3 regions of the Mesorhizobium sp. B2-5-11 genome follow, and region 3 is predicted to be linked to each of the others. Evidence: predicted binding sites of a transcription regulator. Region 3 holds the regulator's gene; each other region holds the start of a gene.
What was found. The regulator LexA, encoded in region 3, represses DNA repair genes until DNA is damaged. The targets are predictions, from matches to a motif close to TGTTCNNNNTGTGTTCNG.
Positions count from the first base shown of each region.

Region 1: the regulator LexA is predicted to act here: its motif matches at 825-842, upstream of FJ490_RS01230 (PA0069 family radical SAM protein).
Region 2: the regulator LexA is predicted to act here: its motif matches at 1,111-1,128, upstream of recA (recombinase RecA).

Region 1 covers NZ_VFUK01000001.1:262,200-264,467, forward strand. Annotated here, with positions in the region: gene FJ490_RS01230 (PA0069 family radical SAM protein) at 1-750, opposite strand, end outside; gene FJ490_RS01235 (glycosyltransferase) at 901-1,425, shown strand; gene FJ490_RS01240 (hypothetical protein) at 1,574-1,819, opposite strand; gene moaB (molybdenum cofactor biosynthesis protein B) at 2,142-2,268, opposite strand, start outside.
Region 2 covers NZ_VFUK01000001.1:994,660-996,927, forward strand. Annotated here, with positions in the region: gene FJ490_RS04985 (carbohydrate kinase family protein) at 1-903, opposite strand, end outside; gene recA (recombinase RecA) at 1,186-2,268, shown strand, end outside.
Region 3 covers NZ_VFUK01000001.1:1,335,620-1,337,887, forward strand. Annotated here, with positions in the region: gene FJ490_RS06840 (TetR/AcrR family transcriptional regulator C-terminal domain-containing protein) at 1-310, opposite strand, end outside; gene lexA (transcriptional repressor LexA) at 778-1,521, shown strand; gene FJ490_RS06850 (ComEC/Rec2 family competence protein) at 1,515-2,268, opposite strand, start outside.

The sequences.
Region 1 (2,268 bases), 1.1 Mb from region 3:
GGCATCCGCAAGCTGCCTGATCGCCTCCAGCCGCTTGGCCGGCGTCGAGGCGCGTGGCTCCATGGTGCGCGCCAGCATGCGGTCGAGCGTCGTCACCGACAACGCCACCTTGGCGAGGCCCCGTTCGGCCATGCGTGACAAGATGTCGATATCGCGCGTCACCAGAGCGGATTTGGTGACGATGCCGACCGGGTGGCCGCGCGCCTCCAGCACTTCGAGGATCTCGCGCATGATCCGGTACTGCTTCTCGATCGGCTGGTAGGGATCGGTATTGGTGCCGATGGCGATGGTCCGCGGCTGGTAACCGTCCTTCGACAGTTCCTTGTCGAGCAGGCGCGCCGCGTCGGGCTTGGCGAACAGCTTGGATTCGAAATCCAGCCCCGGCGACAGGCCCATGAAACTGTGCGTAGGCCGCGCAAAGCAATAGACGCAGCCATGCTCGCAGCCGCGATAGGGATTGATCGAGCGGTCGAACGAGATGTCGGGCGATTCATTGCGGGTGATGATGGTACGCGGCTTCTCGACCTGTACCTCGGTCTTGAAGGGAGGCAGTTCCTCCAGCGAGTTCCAGCCATCGTCGAAGACATGCCGGCTGACCGGCTCGAACCGACCGGACGGGTTGATGCCTGCCGACCGGCCGCGGTTGCGGTCGGGGCGGACGCGCATGCCGTTCTGCTCGATCATCGCGTTGGCCATTTCGGCTCGTCCTGCTCCGAAGGCGGCAATGTCGGCGCGCATGATCGGTTCCATCTTCGCCCGCTCCCAGGGACTGTCCATGTTGTTTCGAATCGCTCTGCTCATGAATTTAATCCTATTTGCCGAACGAGAACAAAGCAAGAACTTTCTATGGTGCGCCGCAAAAACTGGCGCTGCGTTCCGCTTTCCGCTATTCGGCACACGATGCTCACCGTTCTTATCGAGACCCACAATGACGAGGAGGGCCTCGCCCGCACGCTGGCGACGCTGATCGGCGGCGCGGTCGAGGGCGTGGTGCGCGAGGTCATCGTCTGCGACACCGGTTCCACCGACCAGACCCATCGCGTCGCCGAGCATGCCGGGTGCCAGTATGCGACCGACGGCGTCGCGGCGGCCATCCGGCACGCGAAAGGCGATTGGCTGTTGCTGCTGGAACCGGGCGCGCGGCTGGTCGACGGATGGATCGACGATGTCGTTGCGCATACAGCGAGGCAAACCATGGCGGCGCGGTTTTCACGCACACGCGCCGGCCGCGCGCCATTCCTGGCCCGTATCTTCTCGGGAAACCGTGCCTTGGCCGACGGGCTGCTGATCAGCAAGCGCCAGGCCACATCCTTGTCGAAAAGAGCCGGCAGCGCCGAGGCTCTCGCTCGCGGCCTGGCGACCAAGCGGCTGGATGCCGAAATCTGGGCCGCTCCGGCAAAACAAGAGCACCGCCCGTCCAAATGATTTTGCAGCTGCTCTGTCTACGTGCGTTGCACATGTGACGCGCAGCTAGCTTCCGATCACGCGGGTGCCGGCGCGCAGGCCGCGGCTGATGAAGGAAGTGGTTTCGGTGTCTCGCGGTCCTCGCGCCGGCGCTTCCACGGCGAGCCGGTCATTCGCTAAAACGCATCTCCACAGGCATCCAGCGAAGACGACGTCTGGCTTGACGCTCTGCCTTGCTTTCCGCGTCGTAGTCGACCGGGATCGGTTCCTGACTGAACGACCTTTGATCGTCCAGGGCGTTGATGATGACGATTGCCCTGGCATCGTCCTCTCCGGCGATTGCGGCGGTATAGACACCGCATTCACCGCAGATCAGGTAGTCGGCCGTCCCCAATCCAAAACGGTATTTCTTCAATCGCTGGATGTCCTTGACTGAGATGACCAGCCTGCCGTCCGGATCGGCGACGGCGCGCGAGCCATGCTTGGTACAGAACGAGCACTGGCAGGCGCGAACCTCGATTGTCGATGGATCGAGCTCGGTTGAAAATCGAAGGCGTATGTTGCCGCAATGGCACCCGCCATTATGCACTGTCATCGCGTCCGCCCGTCTTCAACGGCGATGGCCGCCGCCGCGAGACGATACGTCCTGCCGCATCCGGTTTGGAATGGTCTTTCGAAGGCGAAGGCGGTGTTCTGCCTGGCAAACGCGGCGTGAAACCAGCGCCTTGCCTCGGCTTTCACGGAGCCGACATGCCGCGCCGCAGGTGCTCGTCCAGGCGCGGCATGATCTCGACGAAGTTGCAGGGCATGTGCCGGTAGTCGAGCTGCGCCTTCAAGATGCCGTCCCAGGCATCCTTGCAGGCG
Region 2 (2,268 bases), 340 kb from region 3:
CGCGAAAGTCGCCGTGGTGAAATCGGGAACGGCGCCCGCGCTTTCAATAGCCAGCGTCGCGGCGGCGACGCCCTCGCGCAACGCCGCGCGCAAGGGCATGCCGCGCAGCAGGGCGGCGACCGTCGCGCCGGCAAGCGCATCGCCGGCGCCGGTGACGTCCACGACCTTTCTTGGAGGGGGCGGGACGACGGCAAAGCTGCCGTCGCGGTCGAAGCCCAGCACCGGGCCGCCGCCCGCCGTGACCACCGCGCTGTCGAGGCCGGCGCTTCTCAGCCCGTCGAGGATAGTTTTTTGAGAGGCGGCATCGTCAAGTCCGGCAAGCGCCACCGCCTCGCGCCTGTTCATGAAGGCGACGGCCAGGCCGCCGAGCACCGGTGTCAAGCGCACGACCTTGGCCGGTGAAATGGCAATGGCGAACACGGGCTTGCCGGCGGCAAGCGACACCAGCCGCTCCAGAGCCGCCGATGGCAGGTTGGCGTCGCACAGGACGGCATCGGCGGCGGCGATCTCCTCCCGCACCCTGGAGCGGCGGATCTGCTTTGCAAATGCCAGCTCATAAAGCGCCATGTCGGCAAAGCCGACGAGCAGTTCGCCCTCGCGGTCGATCAGCGCCGTATAGCTCGGCGTCGTGCGGTCGAGGAACACCGCGGACAGGTCGGCAATGCCTGCTTCGGCGATGGCGCGCGAAACCGTGTCGGCGGCGGCATCGCCGCCGCGCACCGACAGCAACGAGCCCGAGACGCCTCGCCGCACCGTGCTGCGCAATGCGTTGAAGACGCCGCCGCCAACGTCCTCGCGCATCGTGCCCGGGTTGGAGGCAGCCGGCACGTAAGCGCCGGACACCTGGCCGCGCCTGTCGATATGGGCGCCGCCCACCGCCAGGACTCTTGGAGATCTCACCATGCGCCGATATGACCTTTGTTGGCGGTCACGCACAAGCGCCATGCTGTGCGACGGAGCTTCGCAGGCAACAACCAGCGATTCGTGAGGCCGGCACGGCGAACCAGCCTGGCCTAATATTCGGGTCATGCTGGAGCCGAATCGTGAGACAAAAAAAGAACAAATCAGGATGTTGCTTATTTTTCAAATGCTTGATCCCTCTTGCCAAATGAGAACAAAAAAGGTACAAATAACCAAGGATTACGGATTGTCCGGCCTTCATTGACGACTACGGGGTGATGTATCATGGCTCAGAACAGCTTGCGGCTTGTAGAGGATAAGGCAGTGGACAAATCAAAGGCTCTGGATGCGGCGCTGTCGCAAATCGAGCGGGCTTTCGGCAAGGGCTCGATCATGCGGCTCGGCGCGAACGAGCAGGTCGTCGAGATCGAAACCGTGCCGACCGGCTCGCTCGGCCTCGACATCGCGCTTGGCGTCGGCGGCCTGCCGCGCGGCCGCATCATCGAGATCTACGGGCCGGAAAGCTCGGGTAAGACGACGCTGGCGCTGCACACGGTGGCGGAAGCCCAGAAGAAGGGCGGCATCTGCGCCTTCGTCGATGCCGAGCATGCGCTCGATCCGGTCTATGCCCGCAAGCTCGGCGTCGATCTCGAAAACCTCCTGATCTCGCAGCCTGACACTGGCGAGCAGGCGCTTGAGATCTGCGATACGCTGGTGCGCTCCGGCGCCATCGATGTGCTGGTGGTCGATTCGGTCGCGGCGCTGACGCCGCGCGCCGAAATCGAGGGCGAGATGGGCGATTCGCTGCCCGGCCTGCAGGCCCGCCTGATGAGCCAGGCGCTGCGCAAGCTGACCGCCTCGATCTCGCGCTCCAACACCATGGTCATCTTCATCAACCAGATCCGCATGAAGATCGGCGTCATGTTCGGCTCGCCCGAAACCACCACCGGCGGCAATGCGCTGAAATTTTACGCCTCGGTGCGTCTCGATATCCGCCGCATCGGCTCGGTCAAGGACCGCGACGAGGTCGTCGGCAACCAGACCCGCGTCAAGGTGGTCAAGAACAAGCTGGCGCCGCCCTTCAAGGTGGTCGAGTTCGACATCATGTACGGCGAAGGCGTGTCGAAGACAGGCGAGCTGGTCGATCTCGGCGTCAAGGCCGGCGTGGTCGAGAAGTCGGGCGCCTGGTTCTCCTACAATTCGCAGCGTCTCGGCCAGGGCCGCGAGAACGCGAAGCTGTTCCTGCGCGACAATCCCGATACGGCGCGCGAGATCGAACTTGCGCTCAGGCAGAACGCCGGACTGATCGCCGAGAAATTCCTTGAGAATGGCGGCTCCGAAGGTGGCGATGATGGGTTCGAGGATGAA
Region 3 (2,268 bases):
GCGCCACCGCCTTGTCGCCCGTCACGAGGGTCAGCAGGACTGGCCCGAGCAAGTTCAGGGTTTCGAGCGGATCGCGCGCCTGGTGAAGGGCGTCCTCCAGCAGCTTCCTTGCCTCTCCCGCATTGGCTTCGATCAAGGATCGAAACAGGGTCTGCTTGTTGCCGTACCAGTTGTAGAGGGTTTCGTTCGAGGCCGATGCCCGCTTGGCGATAGCAAGCAGGGAGGCGCTCTTGTAGCCGGTTTCCCGGAGCACCGCATAGGCGGCCTCCTCTATCCGTTCGCGTCGCGCGGCCTGCTTCGGCGTGGTCATTGGTGTTCCTCTTCGAAAACCGTACATTATTATACGGTTTCGTCAAGCGAACGGGAAGCAAGGAGCGAGCGAACGCAGCCCATCGCGACCAGTGGTGGTGCCTCGTCGTTTTCCGGCGGGAAGTTGGCATTTTGGTTTCGTTTCGTTCACGAGCCGCAGGGGTTTCTAATCCGCCCAAACGCACCCCGCACCTGCCGGTCACCCAGCTTGCAGGCATGTGCCAAGAGTGGAGACCGGTCGGGCCACAGGCCATTAACCAAAATAGTTTCAAAGGGCCCGGGAGCGCATTGACGACGGACCGCGCTGGCAGGATGCTGGCTGCGGGAGGGCATTTCGTTTCCGTCGCCTTAACAAATTCATTAAACTTTAAATGGTTGCGGAACACAACTGGAACAGATAGTGTTTGTTCTGGGTTTGTTTTCTGATTCTGGTTCCAGACCCTTTGTGCAATGCCTTTGGGGGCCGCCATGCTCACGCGCAAGCAACATGAACTCTTGATGTTCATCCATGAACGGCTGAAGGAAAGCGGCATTCCGCCGTCCTTCGACGAGATGAAGGAAGCGCTGGACCTCGCCTCCAAGTCGGGAATTCATCGGCTGATCACGGCGTTGGAGGAGCGCGGCTTCATTCGCCGCCTGCCCAACCGGGCGCGCGCGCTGGAGGTGCTGCGCCTGCCGGACTCGATCGCGCCGGGTCTTAACGCGGCAAAGAAGTTCTCCCCGAGCGTCATCCAGGGCAGCCTCGGACAGGGCAGCAGCCCTAGCCGGCAGATCAAGCCGGCGACGTCTTCGCGTCTGCCCGCTGCCGGCAATGACGACGATGCGGTTTCAGCGGTGTCGATCCCGGTCATGGGTCGCATCGCAGCGGGTGTGCCGATCGACGCCATCCAGCATCAGACGCATTCCATTTCAGTGCCGCCTGACATGATCATGGGCGGCGAACACTATGCGCTGGAGGTCAAGGGCGATTCGATGATCGAGGCCGGCATTTTCGACGGCGACACGGTCATCATCCGCAATGCCGACACCGCAAGTCCCGGCGAGATCATCGTGGCCCTGGTGGACGAGGAGGAAGCAACGCTGAAGCGCTTCCGCCGAAAGGGTGCTTCGATTGCGCTCGAGGCTGCCAATCCGGCCTATGAAACACGTATTTTCGGACCGGACAGGGTCAAGGTGCAAGGCAAGCTGGTCGGCCTGATCAGGCGCTACTGAGCGGGGTCGGCGGTGGGCTTTTCGGGTTTACGGTAAGGCGGCAGTCCCCTTGCCTCGCGTGAGAATTTCCGCTGTTCGTGCCAAGGCCGATATGGCCTGTCGACGGCAAAGCTGACCCGTGCCGGTGCCGTCGCCGATTGCTGGTCGAAGAAGACGGCGGCACTTCCCTTACGAGCGAGCTGCCGCTTGGTGATGACGAGAACCAGCGGATTGTGGCAGGGATCGTAGCCCGCGGGGTCGTTGATGACGATCAGATCCGCATAGGAGCAGGCCCTCCAGGCGTCCTTGCGATCCTCCACCTGCGCGATGATCGCCCCCGAGGTATGCCGGGCCATGCACAGGCCCGTGAAGCAATAGAAAGGCGCTCCCGCCGGAAGTTGCGCGGAATCGAAGATGTCGAACTGTCGGTCTCCGCTGTCGAACAGTTCCGGCGCAACGATGGTTTCGGACTTCAGCGCGCGTTTCCAATTATCGACGGTGAATTCGTTCGGGCGCGCCCGGTTGATCGCGAGCTCACCGCCGCCGATCGGCAGTGCCACCAGGCGGGCATCCTCCGAAATCAGCACGTCCGGCGTGCGCGTGTCCGAGACGGTCAACAGGCCGGCGAGCGCGAAGGGAAGTGCCGCCAGCCGCAGCCATGTCGTGGCCATCGTCGCGATGACCAGGGCGATCGCCACCAGAAGGACGGATTGCTGCGAAATCAACCCGACCGCGTCGACCGGCGAGCGTTGCGAGATCCATCCTGAT